2 regions of the Paenibacillus rhizolycopersici genome follow, and region 2 is predicted to be linked to the other one. Evidence: predicted binding sites of a transcription regulator. Region 2 holds the regulator's gene; the other holds the start of a gene.
What was found. The regulator Rex, encoded in region 2, represses fermentation and respiration genes when NADH is low (regulators of the CRP and FNR family bind a similar motif). The targets are predictions, from matches to a motif close to TTGTGAAATATTTCACAA.
Positions count from the first base shown of each region.

Region 1: the regulator Rex is predicted to act here: its motif matches at 3,057-3,074, upstream of IM700_RS17880 (DUF2249 domain-containing protein).

Region 1 covers NZ_JADCNN020000019.1:67,080-75,085, forward strand. The annotation lists gene hemG (protoporphyrinogen oxidase) at 1-974, shown strand, start outside; gene IM700_RS17865 (TIGR04053 family radical SAM/SPASM domain-containing protein) at 965-2,071, shown strand; gene IM700_RS17870 (DUF2249 domain-containing protein) at 2,143-2,379, opposite strand; gene IM700_RS17875 (hypothetical protein) at 2,380-2,739, opposite strand; gene IM700_RS17880 (DUF2249 domain-containing protein) at 2,757-2,990, opposite strand; gene IM700_RS17885 (YwiC-like family protein) at 3,219-3,941, shown strand; gene IM700_RS17890 (DRTGG domain-containing protein) at 3,994-5,328, shown strand; gene IM700_RS17895 (YtpI family protein) at 5,385-5,684, opposite strand; gene IM700_RS17900 (sporulation membrane protein YtrI) at 6,109-6,609, opposite strand; gene IM700_RS17905 (YtrH family sporulation protein) at 6,606-6,935, opposite strand; gene IM700_RS17910 (DNA polymerase III subunit alpha) at 7,169-8,006, shown strand, end outside.
Region 2 covers NZ_JADCNN020000005.1:49,507-57,512, reverse strand. The annotation lists gene dinG (ATP-dependent DNA helicase DinG) at 1-2,446, shown strand, start outside; gene IM700_RS07265 (redox-sensing transcriptional repressor Rex) at 2,465-3,133, shown strand; gene IM700_RS07260 (amidohydrolase) at 3,130-4,428, shown strand; gene IM700_RS07255 (cell wall elongation regulator TseB-like domain-containing protein) at 4,457-4,942, shown strand; gene IM700_RS07250 (phosphotransferase) at 5,040-6,041, shown strand; gene IM700_RS07245 (hypothetical protein) at 6,194-6,727, shown strand; gene IM700_RS07240 (AAA family ATPase) at 6,720-8,006, shown strand, end outside.

The DNA.
Region 1 (8,006 bases), on a different contig from region 2:
ATCGACGGTTGGGGCGTGAAGTGCTGGAGAACCTGACCGAGCCGCTGCTAGCTGGCATCTATGCCGGGGATACGGCGGAGCTTAGCCTGGAAGCAACGTTCCCCCAGTTTATGGAGATGGAGCGTAAACATCGTAGTTTGATTCTCGGTCTCTTGGCGAGCAAAAAACAACCTTCCCCCAAGCCGCGAGAGGAAATGCCTAAGGGGGGGCATAACAGCATGTTTTTGACGCTGGAGGGCGGATTGAACGTGCTTACTTACGGTTTAGCCGCTGCGCTTCAAGGCGAGCAGGTCATAACGGGACAAGCGGTAGACGGGATGAGTAAGAAAGCGGGACGCTACGAATTGGAGCTATCTGGGGGCGAACGTTTGGAGGCGGACGCCGTCATCCTGGCAACCCCGGCCTATGCCTCGGCCCGGCTACTTCAGGATCAGGTTCGAACAGCGGCCTATTTGGAAAAGATCCGTTACGTCTCGGTCGCGAATCTGGCTTTTGCCTACCGGCGACAAGAGATCCAGCATGATTTGGACGGTTCCGGCGTGTTGATTCCGCGCGGGGAAGGGCGGATGGTTACGGCAATTACGTGGACGTCCTCCAAGTGGCTGCACACGGCACCGGAAGGACGCGTGCTGCTCCGTGCGTATATCGGCCGCTTGGGAGACCAGGCCTGGACGAAGCTGCCGGAGACGGAGATCCGTCGACGCGTGGCTGCTGAACTTAAGGATCTGATGGGGATCGAAGCCGAACCGCTCTTTTGCGAAATGTCGGCTTTGCCGGAGTCGATGCCGCAGTACCCGGTTGGTCATGTGGAGCATCTGAAGGAGCTTCGTGCCGAATTGGAGCAGGTGATGCCCGGCGTTATGGTGTGCGGAGCGGGGTATGGCGGAGTGGGGATCCCCGATTGCATTCGTCAAGGGAAGGAAGCGGCGGAAGCGGCGTTAACTTGGTTGGGAGATGAATCGAAATGCAACTGATTCAGCATAAAGATTATAACGTGAATCCCTTTATCGTCATTTGGGAATTGACGAGAGCCTGTGCGCTGAAATGTCTGCACTGCCGGGCGGAAGCTCAATATCACCCCGATCCCAGACAGCTGACCTTCGAAGAAGGCAAGAAGCTTATCGACGAAATCGCGGAAATGGACGATCCGCTTTTTGTATTTACGGGGGGAGACCCGCTCATGCGACCGGATTTGTTTGACCTGGCGCGGTATGCGATCCATGAGAAGGGATTGCCCGTTTCCATGACCCCAAGTGCCACGCCGAGGGTTACCTTCTCCGCCGTAAGCAAAGCCAAGGAGGTTGGTCTTTCTCGCTGGGCGTTTAGCCTAGACGGCTCGACGGCGGAGATCCATGACCATTTCCGCGGCACACCGGGTTCATTCGAGATGACGACCAGAGGGATCGGTTATTTACAACAGCTGGAGATTCCGATTCAGATCAACACGACGGTGTCCCGTTATAACCTGAACGATCTGCCGCGAATCGCGGAAACGGTCAAAGGGATGGGGGCGGTGCTCTGGAGCGTGTTCTTCCTTGTACCAACGGGGCGGGGAATGACGAAAGACATGATTACACCGGAAGAGCATGAGCAGGTGATGATTTGGCTGGCGGACCTGCAACGGGAGATGCCTTACGGCATTAAAGCGACGGAAGCGCCCCATTACCGCCGGGTATTCATGCAGCAGCAGAGGCGAATCGCCGCTTCCGTAGAGGGGGTCTCGGCAACGCCCAAACGAAAGGATGTACTCGGCCGATCGCCTAAAGGCGTAAACGACGGAGACGGATTCGTATTTATCAGCCATATTGGCGAGGTGTATCCGAGTGGTTTTCTGCCGGTGAATTGCGGAAGTGTCCGAGACACTTCGTTGGTGGAAATCTATCGAAATTCGCCGATTTTGCAGCAGTTAAGAAATAAATCCTTGCTTAAGGGCAAGTGCGGAGCCTGCGAATTCAAGGAGCTATGCGGCGGCTCCAGGGCAAGGGCCTATGCGGTTACCGGCGATTATTTGGAAAGCGATCCGTACTGCTCCTATATTCCTCGGGGCTACAACAGTCACGATCAACCGTGAGCAAATTCACGCAATGCAAAAAGGAGGCCGATCGGCCTCCTTTTCATTCTTGTAAATCCAACGGATGGGCATTAGGATGGAAGAGGTTCAAATGTCACTTTCCAATGATCCTCAGCCAATTGCTCGGAAGCATGGCTGTAGCCCTTACCTTCAAGCACCTTTAGAAGCGGGACGGGATTCATGGTGGCGTGCAGAACGAAAGTCTCGCCCTTTTCCAGCTTCCCGACCGTGTCCATGATCACACTGAACGGTTCCTCGCCTCGGCGAAGAAACGGGCGAACGTCGAGTTCAACAATGCGGTCTGCCATTTACACATTCACCTCCACGTCGGTCCGTTCGGTTGCAAACGCTTGGCACAGCCGTGCCGCACCGCTAAGTCCCTTCATGCCGCCGTAAAGAGTATAGAAGAACGAGTCCGGCGCATCCAGCGAGAAGGACAAATACTGCTTCGGATCGATCCCTAACATTTTTTCAAACAAGGTGGCGGTGTCATAGGCGTAGAAACAGAAATACGTGTATTGAAATTCCGGCATTTTCTCGGCGATCGTGAGGATCTCACCCGCGTACCGCTCGAGATTGCTCTCCGCTTCCTGAATCATGCGCAAGGCATCCTCCAGTTCCACGGCGATTTGGATCGTCTTGTCATCGATAACCGTAATCGTAGCCATAGGGCATTCCCCCTGCTTTAATTTTTGCCGATTTTCACCTGGAACATCTCGGGCCCTTGCTCAATGTACTCCCAAGTAAAACCGCCGGGATGCATCGCTTCGAACTGAAAACGGAGCGGCACCGGGTCATGGTCGTTGATCAGCAGCATGGCTTCCCCCGGCTCCAAGGAATTGTAAGCGGCAAAAATCGTCTTATGCTTGAGCTGCGGCGGATATTCGGTAGCGTTGACAGTAGCTTTGAATTGACTCATGTGAAGTCCTCCTAAAGTTAAAAATTTAACGATTCGACCTCATTATATCAACGGGAAGCAGAATGATTGTGATATCAGTCACAAGTCAATTGCCGGTGAAAATTTCTGTTTGGATTTGTCCGGAAGACGCCATGGTTCCAGTGATTCCTGTCACTGGGATGCTTAGGCCTACTGATTATAATGTCCGTAATTTAGGCTTTACACGAAGATGAAGGAGGAACCAATGACGTGCGAATCCGAGATTATATTCCCAATCAGCACGGAGCCTGGGCGATGCTGGTCGTTCCGTTTCTGTTCGGGATGCTCGCCTCTACCCCCGGGGCGATTCACGGACTGTTGTTTGTTTGCTGGCTTCTGATCTATTTGCTGATGTTTCCCCTGTTGCAGTGGATTCGGACGGGAAAAGCGGCCCGCTTCCGCAAACCGGTGCTGTTCTATGGTGCGCTGTTAGTCCCTGCGGCGGCCGCTTTGGTTCTGTTCCGTCCCATCGTTCTGCTAATGGCGTTCCTCTTCGTTCCGCTGTTTGCAATCAATGCCCTCTATGCCAAGCGAAAGCGAGAACGCGCTTTGCTAAACGATATTGCCGCTATCGTGCAATTCAGCCTGATGGTATTTATCTCCTACAAACTTGGAGGAGGGACCGATCTCCGGCTGGCTATGGAATTGTTCCTGATCAGCACGGCGTACTTCATCGGAACCGCCTTTTATGTAAAAACGATTATCCGCGAACGGAATAACAAGCGATTCTATTCCTATTCCGTAGCCTATCATCTGGTCCTGGCGCTTCTGGCGCTCTGGCTTCTGTCTCCGGCATTGGGGCTGGCTGCAGTGGTATTGCTGGCACGGGCGGTCTGGTTCCCGCGGACAGGAATCACCGCGAAACCGTCCGGTATGCTGGAAATTGTCTATTCTGTTATCGTTCTTGCCGCCGTCTGGATGACCTACGCTTGAAGGTGTATAATGAATACAGAATAGTACAGATTCGGGCAGGGGGGTATAACAGTTGGAGGGACCGGAGGAAAGCGTCACAAAACACGAACAGCTGCTCCAGCATATCGAAGGACTGAAGATCGGGACGAAAATATCCGTACGCAAGCTGGCCAAAACGCTGAGCGTCAGCGAAGGCACCGCTTACCGGGCGGTAAAGGAAGCGGAGAACCTGGGGATCGTCATTACGAAGGAGCGGATCGGCACCGTTCGCGTAGAGAAGAAGCCGCGGAACATCTCCGACCAGTTAACCTTTGGCGACGTGGTGGACATCGTGGAGGGCCATGTACTCGGCGGTGGGGAAGGCTTGGACAAAACGCTGAACAAATACGTCATCGGTGCGATGAAAATCGATGCCATGGCCAGATACATCGACGCCGGCAGCCTGTTGATTATCGGGAACCGCGACAATGCCCATTCGCTGGCCCTGGAGCAAGGCGCCGGCGTGCTGATCACCGGGGGCTTCGGGACGAGCCGCGAGGTCAAGGCATTGGCGGACAAGCTGTCTTTGCCGATCATTTCATCGCGTCATGATACGTTTACCGTCGCTTCCATGATTAACCGCGCGTTGTTTGACCGCTTGATCAAGAAGAAAATCATGCTCGTGGAAGACATCGTCAGCCGCAAGCCGCGGGTGAATATGTTGAAGGCGACGAGCAACATTTCCGATTTCGACCAGTTGTCATTGGAGACGGGAAATCAGCATTTTCCGGTCGTGGATGAATGGAATCGGGTCATCGGGATCGTCAGCCGAAAGAATGTCGAGGAGCTTAGCGGCGACCAGTCCATCGAGAAATGTATGACTCGCCATCCGATTACCGTCGGCCTGCAGACATCGCTGGCTTCCGCCGCGCAAATCATGGTATGGGAAGGAATCGATTTCTTGCCCGTTGTCGACCGCAATCGGAAGCTGGTCTCGTCGGTGACGCGTCGTGAGGTGCTGCAGGCCATGCGGGACGTGCGCAATCAGCCGCAGCTAGGCGAAACGTTTGAGCATTTGATGTGGAATGGGTTTGCCGAGGAGCGGGACGAAGAGGGGAAGTTATTTTTCCGCGGAATGATTACGCCGCAGATGTCCACCGATTTGGGGACGATTTCGCACGGGGTTCTGACTTCGCTAATGACCCAGGCGGGGCTTCGCGCGGCCAAGGACACCAGCGGCGGCGACTTTGTCGTCGACAATATCACCACCTATTTCGTGCGTCCGGTGCAAATTGAAAACCCGATAGTCATCACTCCTGTGCTGCTGGAGATGAGCCGCCGGGCTTGTAAGCTGGAGATCATGTTGACGTATCAGGACTCCCTCATCTCCAAGGCGGTCATGACGTTGCAGTCGATCGACCACGCGTGAGGTTGGGATAGGTAAGCGACAGGGGACGGGGATAGCTAACGGCGGAGCGGCCGAGGTTATCCCTGTTTCTGCCTTGCATACAAGCCGTGGTTGCGGATGCCGGCAAAAATGTTGAATGCCCCCAGCACCATAAACACGGCGCCGATGACAACCCGCAGCGTCGAACCGCTAAACATGAACATTTGAATGAGGGCCAGAATGATCAGCATCACGCCCATAAAGATGTTCATTTTGGCGGCCGCCATCCCCCGCGTTTGCGGATCGAGCGAACGCCGCGACTTGAAGCTGAAGAAGACCGAGCCCACGCAGCAGATGATCAGGATAGCGTAAAGAACGTATTGGATGGTTTGGATCATTGATTCAACTAGCTCCTTTATAAACATAATGTTAGGGGGATAGCCTCCCCGCAGGATTGTGTTCGAAAAATCATATATATTCGCGCTCAAAAGCCAAAATATCGATATTCTATATGAAATTTCATATAGAATTGGTCTTTTTAACAATTTTGGCCCATTTCTATATGAAAAATCATATAAAATGGTGAATCCGCTTCGTGATCAAAATCCTTTTTTAATTACCGGTTCAATCAAATTTAAAAAAAGGATTTTCAGCACCGAGAAGGTTGGATGAAGCTAGGGATTGAGCAGCGGAGCGTAGGAGAAGCCTACGTGAGCAGCGGAAAGCCCGGGTGAATTCAAGATTCGACGCCGAACCCGCTCCATGCATCCGCTTCGTGATCAAAATTCTTTTTTTTAATTACCTCTATTTTAGCATGATTTGCTAGAGACGAATATAGGGCCTCATATCCACCCAAACCTGCAACACCCCATCGCTCACCAACATCGTTTTGATCTGAATACTATACTCCTTATCGCGCACGACATAGATTTTGCGGTTCAACAGCGTTCGAGCCATTTTGGCATCGGAGTCGATATCGAAAATATTGCGGCCCCGCAGCACCTCCAACTCGTTATGAAGCTGCTCGGCCACCTCTTTAACCGCGAGCGAATCGAGCGGGGGATCTCGTTCCTCCACGCGAACCTTAATCTCTTTGATGACGGTCGAGCGGTTGTTGTATTTTTTTAATGTCCGGATATCCTCTTCTGCCTGATGCAGTTGGATCGTGAGATCCTTGTTCTGGATCCAAAGCAAATTGTAGCTTGTCTGATAGATCACGTTGTAGACGATGCTGCCCATGACCATGCCGAGGATAAACACAGCGGTAAACTGCATAAACCTGCGAAAGCCCGTAAGCTTCGGCTGTTTCGCCTCTTCGGTCATCCCCGGCCTCCCCCGCACATCCAACGCACCAGCTCCGAACCCATATGCGCACCGAGAAAGGCAAACAGCAGGTACAAGATTTGTTTGATGGCCGGAGACAGGTTCCCGTCAAAAAAATTGCTCTCGATGACCCGCATCGGGTCGATCGTGCCGCCTACGGCAGCGGCGAGCGCCCATATTTTAATGCGGTCGGCGATGTCCAGCATCGTGTGCGTTGGCGGCTGGAGTGAAACGACGGCACCGATGCCGCCCACCATGGCGCCCCCCACCACGATCCCGAAGGCGATAAAGAAATCCATCACCGCTTTGGTCAAAAACGTACTCATGCGCGTTTGCCCCTTTCCGAGGTTTGTCCGGTCTTTCTACCAGTCTATGGGCGAGGCCTAGCCATGTATGATAAAATATTCAATAAAGGTAGTGTTAAAGTCGACTTTTGATCGCGAAGCAGTTCAGGGAGCGAATGCGACATCGAATCTTGAATTCAACCTTCTCGGCGCTGAAAAGCCGACGGTTGAACCTGATTAAGCTTTGTGAAATTAATCCGAAAGGAAGGGATCGCATGGACAGCTTTGTTCATTTGCACGTACATAGTGAATACAGCTTGCTGGACGGGGCCGCCCGGCTCGAGGACCTCGTTGCCAAGGCTGCGGCCTCCGGCATGAAGGCGCTGGCGCTGACGGATCACGGGGTCATGTACGGCGCGGTTCCTTTTTATAAATTGTGTAAAAAGCACGGCATCAAGCCGATCATCGGCTGCGAGGTGTATTTTACGGCAGGCTCGCGCAAGGAACGGGGAAGCCGGCAGGACCAGCCGATTCATCACTTGATTTTGCTGGCCAAAAATGAGACGGGGTACCGCAACTTGATGAGGCTCAGCTCCATTGGTCACCTTGAGGGCTTCCATTACAAGCCGCGAATCGACTGGGACGCGCTCGAACGGCATCGTGAAGGCCTGGTCTGTCTTAGTGCCTGTTTAGGCGGAGAGGTCCCTTTCCATCTGCTGAGAGGCCATTATGAGGAAGCGAAAAAAGCCGCACTACGGTATCAGGCGGCGTTTGGCGAGGATTTTTACCTGGAGCTTCAGGACCATGGCATCCCCGAGCAGAAGAAAGTGAATCCGCAACTCGTCCAATTGGCCGGGGAAATCGGGGCGCAGCTTGTGGTCACCAATGACGCACATTACTTGAGCCAACAGGACGCAGAGGTGCAGGACGTGCTCATTTGCGTGGGTACGGGTAAAACGGTGGATGACGAAGACCGGCTTAAAATGCATACCAATCAGCTTTATCTGAAAACTGCCGCGGAAATGGCCTTGCTGTTTCCTCATTTGCCGGAGGCGTATGCCAATACGGCGAAAATTGCCGATTCCTGCGAGTTGGAGCTGGAGTTTGACCGGC
Region 2 (8,006 bases):
GTTTGGAGTGGAGCATGATCGGCCGCATCAGGCGGACAGCGATGCGCTGGCGACGGCACTCATTTTCCTGAAATGTGTGGAGGAATGCGCGCAGCTGCCGCTGTTGACTTTGCAGCGTCTGGCCGATCTGTTTGCAGGCGAGGACAGCGATTTGGGCTGGTTTTTCGATGCGATGACGCAGGAGAAGGAACGCGAGGCGATGCCAAGCGAAGATGGTTTCGTGTACTATCGTCAATTCGCCCTGCAGGTGGAGGATTGGCTGGACATTCAAGCGCCAAGGGACAGTTCGGATCGAAATCCGCTGGCGGATGTGACGTTCGAGCAGTTCATGGAACAGGTTCGGGAACGGCTGCGAGAGCGTTTGCCGCAGTATGAGGAGCGAGAAGCCCAGAACATGATGCTGAATGAGGTCATGAGGGCTTTCGAGGAAGACAAGCATCTGCTGGTCGAAGCCGGAACGGGGACCGGTAAATCCTTGGGATATCTCCTGCCGGCCATTTACCACAGTGTAAAGAATGAAGAGAAGGTAATGGTCAGCACTCATACCATCAACCTGCAGGAGCAGCTGCGGGAGCGCGACGTGCCGCTATTGACGGAAGTCGTGCCTTTTCCTTTCCGCGCAGCCGTATTTAAAGGAAGGCAGCATTATTTGTGCTTGCGCAAATTTGAACATAAAATGAATAGAAAAGACTTCGCAACACCTAAAGAAGAGGTGATGACGGCCGCGCAAATGGTTGTGTGGCTGACACAAACGGAAAACGGCGACGATGAAGAGTTGAATCTCGGAAACCGCGGCGGCGACTTCTGGGAGACGGTAGCCAGTGAATCGGAATCCTGCTTAGGCCGATCCTGCCCCTGGTTCCGCAAATGCTTCTATCATCGTGCCAAACACGAAGCCGGAGTAGCGGACGTGGTCATCACGAACCACTCTAAATTGTTTACGGACATTCAGGCCGGGCACCAGCTGCTACCAGGCTATGAGCGGCTGGTCATCGATGAGGCGCATCATTTGGAAGATGTGGCCGGCAAGCATCTTGGCATTCATATGAAATACTTTACGGTGGTCCATACGCTGACCCGGTTGTTTAAAGACAGCAAGACAGGGCAGTTGGCTAATCTTCGGAGCTCGATAGATGCGTCGTCCGCGGAGAAAGCTGCGGAATGGTGCGCAGTGATCGATGGCATCTACCCAACGTTGGTGGATGTGAAAGAGAGCTGGGACAAGCTCAGCGAGCTGCTGTTCAGCTTGATGCCGGATCGCAGCGATGCGGCCCCCGGCGATCCGGGGCAATTCGTATATCGGCTGCTGCCGACCCGAAAGCCGAAGGATTGGGAGACACTGACCGCGCTCGAAAACCAGATTTACGTGGGTCTGGGCGACGTGCTTCGCAAAGGGGATCGTCTCCTGTCCGAGATTCGGGAGGAGCAGGATGATTATGCTGCGGAAAGCCTGCTTACCGATATCAGCGGCTTGTTTAAGGATTTAGCTGGAGAACGGGAATCACTGCGGTTTTTCATGAAGCTGGAAAGCGAAGACACGGTTTATTGGATGGAAGCCAACGGGAATTACCGCAGCCGCTCGCTGCAAATGTACGCGGTGCCGATTGACGTTAGCGCCCAGTTGAAGGAATTTTTCTTCGATCGGAAAAAAAGCGTAGTTATGACTTCCGCGACATTGTCAGTCGATAAGTCGTTTCAATATATGATCGAGCAGTTGGGTCTGACGGAGGCGGCGGAAGAGGAACGGTTGATTACGTCGATGTTGCCATCTCCGTTTAATTACCGGGACCAGGCACTCTTAGTCATTCCGCGTGATTTTCCGAGCGTAAAGGGCAGCGTGGGAGATGATCACTTCATTAACACGTTGGTGCAGTCGTTGGCAGATTCCGCGGTGGCTACGCAAGGCCGCATGCTGGTGCTGTTTACGTCCTACCGGATGCTGAGACAGGTGTATGACCCGCTGAAAGAGTTGCTCTCGGCGCAGGGGATCACCGTCATCGGGCAAGGGATGGACAGCGGTAGCCGTTCCAAGCTGACTCGGCGCTTCCAGGGTCAAAATGCATCGGTGCTGCTGGGGACGAGCAGTTTCTGGGAAGGGGTAGATATCCCCGGCGAGGCGCTGACAAGTTTAGCGATCGTGCGGCTGCCTTTTCAACCGCCGAACCATCCGCTGGTGGAAGCCAAGAGTGAGCGGCTGCAGCGGGAGAAGAAAAACCCATTTATGAAGTTATCCGTCCCGCAGGCGGTTATCCGCTTCAAGCAAGGATTCGGGCGACTCGTCCGTTCCTCGCAGGATCGTGGCATCGTAATCGTTTATGATACCCGTATCCTGGAGTCTTACTATGGGAAGTATTTTTTATACTCTTTGCCCGGACCGAAGATGGAGCATATGCCGATGAATCAAATGGTACCTCGCATCTCGGAATGGTTGAATCCCGAAGCCTAAACCGCTTTATTGATCGCATTGAAGAATAGGGGGAAACGAAGCATGAAGTCAGAAAAAATTTCGGACGCCGTCGTCCGCAGACTGCCGGTTTACCTGCGTTTCTTGAACGAACTCAGCCGCAGGGAGGTCCCCACGGTCTCCTCGCAGGAGCTGGGCCAGAAGTTGGATCTGAATCCCGCGCAAATCCGCAAGGATTTAGCGTATTTCGGCGATTTCGGTCGGAAGGGGATCGGCTATGACGTGGCTTACCTAATCGAGAAGATTCAACAGATTCTCAACCTGGACCAGCAAATTAACGTGGCGTTAGTCGGTGCCGGTAATCTAGGGCAAGCCCTTTCGAATTATAATGCTTATTTGAAGGATAATATGAAAATCGTCGCCGTGTTCGACGCATCGCCAGCAAAGATCGGTACCCAAATCAACAACATCACGATTCAACCGATTGAGGAGCTGGTAGCTACGGTACGAGCGAATAATATCCGTATTGGGATCATTACGGTACCTGACACAGAAGCCCAGCGCGTGGCAGACGAGCTGGTTGCGGCCGGGATCGGAGCCATCCTGAACTTCGCGCCAACGATTCTCAAGGTGCCGTCGGAAGTGCGGATTCATGCGGCCGATTTCACTACAGACCTGCTTAGCTTGGCATATTATCTGGAGGATGGAAAGGAACAAGCCAACGTATGAGTCGTAAATGGTTAATTAAGAACGGGACGTTTGCCGTACTGGAGACCAATCGCCCCGTGATTCATGGATATATGCTTGTTGAAGGCGATTCGATCACCTATATCGGAGAAGAGCGCCCGGAAGGCGTGGAAGGCGCCGAAACGTTTGACGGCAAAGGCTTGTTATTTTTGCCAGGACTGATTAACACCCATGGTCATGCGGCGATGTCGCTGTTGCGCGGTTATGGGGATGACATGGTACTGCAAACCTGGCTGCAGGAGAAAATGTGGCCGATGGAAGCCAAGTTTACCGCTGCTGACGTTTATGCTGGAACGGCGCTGTCCGTACTGGAAATGCTTAAAGGCGGTACGACCACGTTCTTGGATATGTACGATCAGATGGACGAAGTCGCCAAGGTTGTCGAGGAATCCGGCATTCGCGCCGTACTGATGCGCGGAGCGATCGGGCTATGCTCGCCGGAAGAGCAGGATCAGAAGCTTAAAGAAGCGATCGCGTTTGCCCAGAATTGGCACGGTAAAGCGGAAGGACGCATCACGACGATGATGTCGCCTCATGCGCCATATACCTGTCCGCCGGCTTTCATCGAGAAGTTCGTACAAGCCGCCCACGATCTCGATCTACCGATGCATACGCATATGTCGGAGACACGCGCCGAGGTGGAGCAGAACGTGAACGATTACGGCGTTCGCCCGGTAGAGCACCTGCGGAAGCTGGGCATGTTCTCCCGCCCGACGCTGCTCGCCCATGCCGTACATTTGACGGACGAGGAAATCGAGGTCTTGGCTTCTCATGGCGTTACCGTCTCTCATAATCCGGGTAGCAACTTAAAGTTGGCCAGCGGCGTTGCCAGAGTACCGGAGCTCCTGAAGAAGGGAGTGGTGGTATCGCTGGGTACTGACGGTGCAGCCAGCAACAATAACCTGGACATGCTGGAGGAGATTCGTTTGGCCGCGCTGATTCATAAAGGCGTATCCGGGGATCCGACGGCGATTCCGGCTCTAGAAGCACTCAAGATGGGGACGGAGTACGGCGCGAAGTCGGTCTTCTTGCCGAACACCGGGAAGCTTGCGGCTGGCATGAAGGCGGATTTCATCGCCTTGAACACGGAGCAGGCTCATTTTCTGCCGCGAACGGATTTCATCTCGCACACCGTGTATTCTGCTGGACCAAAAGACGTGGAGCACGTTTGGGTGAATGGCAAACAGGTCGTCAAACACGGGGCTTGCCTGACGCTTGATGAGGAGCGTATTCGGCACGACGCTCAAGCTGCGTTCGAGGGACTGCTGGCACGGTAATACGCTAGGATAGGAAAGGAAGAGAAGGTTGAGGAAGCGAACCCAATGGATTCTGCTGTCCATCGTGATCCTGTTGATCGTGCTCCTTGGTCTCCACCGGTTTTATCTATACATTCATGAGGATACGTGGAGAGCCGAAAGAGAGGCCGTTCAACAGGCGAAGCAGGAGACGGACCTGGTCCAGGGAGACGAGGTGTGGAAGTCGGTATGGGATGAAGTCACCTGGGTCGTGCAGGGGGAAGACGAATCCGGACGTAAAATGATGGTTTGGCTCCGAGAAGGACAGGACCCTGAGGTGCGATTGCTATCGGAAGGGAAGTCCGAGAATCAGGTTCGAGCCATCATCAAACAGACGTTGCCGGGTATTCAGGTTGTCCGTCTGCTGCCGGGCATTTACAATAACCAACTGGTCTGGCAGCTGTTCTACAAACAGAAGGACCACCACTATTATCGGTTCTTCAGTTTTACAACGGGCGAACCGCTACCGGAAGTGTTCACCCTGCCGAATCGCTGACGGGTCGTCGTAAATAGAAATATTCCTAATAAACGGTTTCGAGGTTTAGGCGAAAAGCCTGAATGGCGAGACCGTTTTTTTGTAAGGAGGGAAAGGCATGGAGTTGCTCGATCCAGCAGGGCAAGAGAATAAGGTGTGGGAAGACTTGAAACAAGCGTTTACCCATCATTTTTCTAGTCCAATCCGGCAGGCTATTCCTATTAAAAGAGGTTGGTTAAATTATAAATGGAAAATTACCACGGATTTCGGTGAATTTGTGCTTAAGCAATATAATAGGGAGCGGTTTAAGTCCTATCGGCCCGAAACGTTGCAATTGGCCTTATCGCAACAAATGCGATTAAGTGAACTTGGTTTTCCGTGCCCTTCGCTTCTTAGCTCGAACGGGAATAGGATGCTTGAGTCGGACAGTGGTGAAAAGTTCATTGTAATGGGGTATTGTCAGGGACTACTGGTTCCGCCGGGACAAGCCAACATCCATCAAGTCTATGATTTAGGACGGGGCACAGGCCAAATGCATCGGTTTTTTAATGACGGGACGTTGGGACGGAAGGAATCCGCCTTGTTTTGCCCTCCCGCTCGCGAGGAGCGATTGGAGCATTGGATTACGCTTCAGGAGCAAGCTCTTCGCAGCGGCAACCTCTTATTGTCGAGTGAGATTGAAACGCAACGCATTGCAACGGAAAACGTTGACCTGGGACGATTTGAACAGATTGCATCGGGGTGGGCGCATCGGGATCTTTGGATGGACAATTTGCTGTTTAATGAGAGTTCTGTGGCTGCGGTCCTGGATTTCGATCGCTTCAATTATGATTATCCCCGGCTCGATGTTGCTCGAGCTGTGATGTCATGTGCGTTTAGCGATCACTTGGACCTGACTCTGGCTACTGCATTTATGGAAGGGTATCGACAGGAGGTAGAAGCCCCATTTGAGACGGGGTACTTAACGACATCCCTGCAAATGCTGTGGTACATGGAATGTGTCTGGTGGATTCATGGGCAGATGGATCCACATAGCGCGCCTCCCGCGCGCTTCGCCAGGGAGATGAAGTGGCTGGCGGAAAATATCAACCGCTTGCCAGTGATGCTTGAGAATTTGTAGCATTTCGGGGTAGAACTGCTAGCTTCAAATTTTAAATATCTTCACACTTTCCTTCGATATTTGATATACGATGTGATATACTCATATTTGTAGTTTTGATAGACGGGTTGATATACTACAGAGATGATTATTATAGATAAGGGGGACATCACGTGAAACTGCGTATTGGACCAATTGCTGCAAGCATCGCTATTTCCGTCCTTGTGTTGTTTGGTGGATGGTTCCTGTATCGGCAATGGGCGATTGAACGTCCGCTGGAGAATATCGTAAAAAGTGTGGATGGTGTAAATCAAGTCGAAATGGATATCAAACCTGATGAGTTGGCGCTGAAGCTGAGTTTAAAGCCGGGGACCGATCTTGGCGCGCTAGTTCGGCAGATTGAACAGAACGGGAAAGACCAAATCGGCAACCGTACGTTGAAGCTAGACGTGGAGGATCATTCTTCTCCGACATTGGACCTGTTGTGGGAGAACGCGTTGTTCACCGTCGCGCAAGCGATGGAAAACAAGCAATATACGCAAATTACCGCGGCTCTAAAGCAAATGGAACAGGAAAACGACAAACTGACGGCTACAGCGGAAATGGACGAGAAAAACGTCTATATTACTTTGACGGATGGTCAATACAGTAAATTTGTTATTTTGCCGCGTACACCGGAACGAATGGGGGCATGGCCGAATGCGTAAATGGATGATCGAAGCAGCCATCGGATTTATTCCGGTCCTTATCGTATTCTTGGCAGTGACCGGTGTTAATGTTGTTCCGCTTGTCGTAGCTATGGTGCTGTTTGGCGCGTTGTTTACGGCGATCAAAATGCGCAGCGGCGGGATTACGATCGGAGCAGCCGGGGAACGGAAGCGCAAAAAGCGCGGCCTGGCAAAGCTAACCTTCGAGCAGATCGGCGGACAGGAAAGTGCAAAGCAGGAGCTTCGGGAAGCGCTGGATTTTATGGTGCGACAAGATGAAATCAGCAAGTTCGGCATTCGCCCGATCAAAGGGATTTTGCTGACGGGACCTCCGGGAACCGGGAAAACTTTGCTCGCGAAAGCAGCGGCACAATACACTAATGCCGTGTTTGTCGCGGCTTCGGGCAGTGAATTCGTTGAAATGTATGTCGGCGTTGGGGCGAGTCGGATTCGTGATTTGTTTAAGGAAGCGAGAACCCGCGCGGCGAAGGAAAACAAGGAAAATGCGGTTATTTTCATTGACGAAATCGAAGTGATCGGCGGAAAAAGAGAAGGCGGGCAGCAACGCGAGTACGACCAAACGTTAAACCAGCTGTTGACGGAAATGGATGGCATTTATTCCTCCGATACGCCGCGGATTCTACTGATTGCCGCGACGAACCGTAAGGAAATGCTGGACAGCGCTTTGCTTCGTCCAGGGCGGTTTGACCGGCATATTCAAGTCGATCTGCCGGATAAGAAGGGCCGCCGTCATATCCTCGAACTGCACGCGGCCAACAAACCGCTGCAAGAGGGCGTCAATTTGGACAAAATCGCGGAGGAATCGTATGGCTTCTCCGGCGCGCAGTTGGAAAGCGTGATGAATGAAGCGGCAATTTACGCGATGCGGGATGAGGTCGATCAAATTACCCAAGGTCATTTATCGATGGCTATCGATAAAGTGCTGATGGGCGAGAAGACAGACCGACAGGCCGCCGAGGAAGAGAAACGTCGCGTCGCGATTCATGAGCTGGGCCATGCCATTGCCGCTGAGGTTGTTGCGCCGGGCAGCGTTAGTCAAGTCGCGTTAAGTCCGCGCGGGAGAGCGCTTGGATATGTTCGCCATAACCCGCAGGATGAGAAGTATTTGTATACGAAATCGTATTTGGAAGGCCAAATTATGATTGCCTTGGCTGGGGCGGCCGCGGAGGAAATCTATTACGGTGGCCGCAGTACGGGGTCGAGCAATGACTTCGAGCAGGCTTTGAAGATCGTGCACACGATGATGACGTCTGGCCTG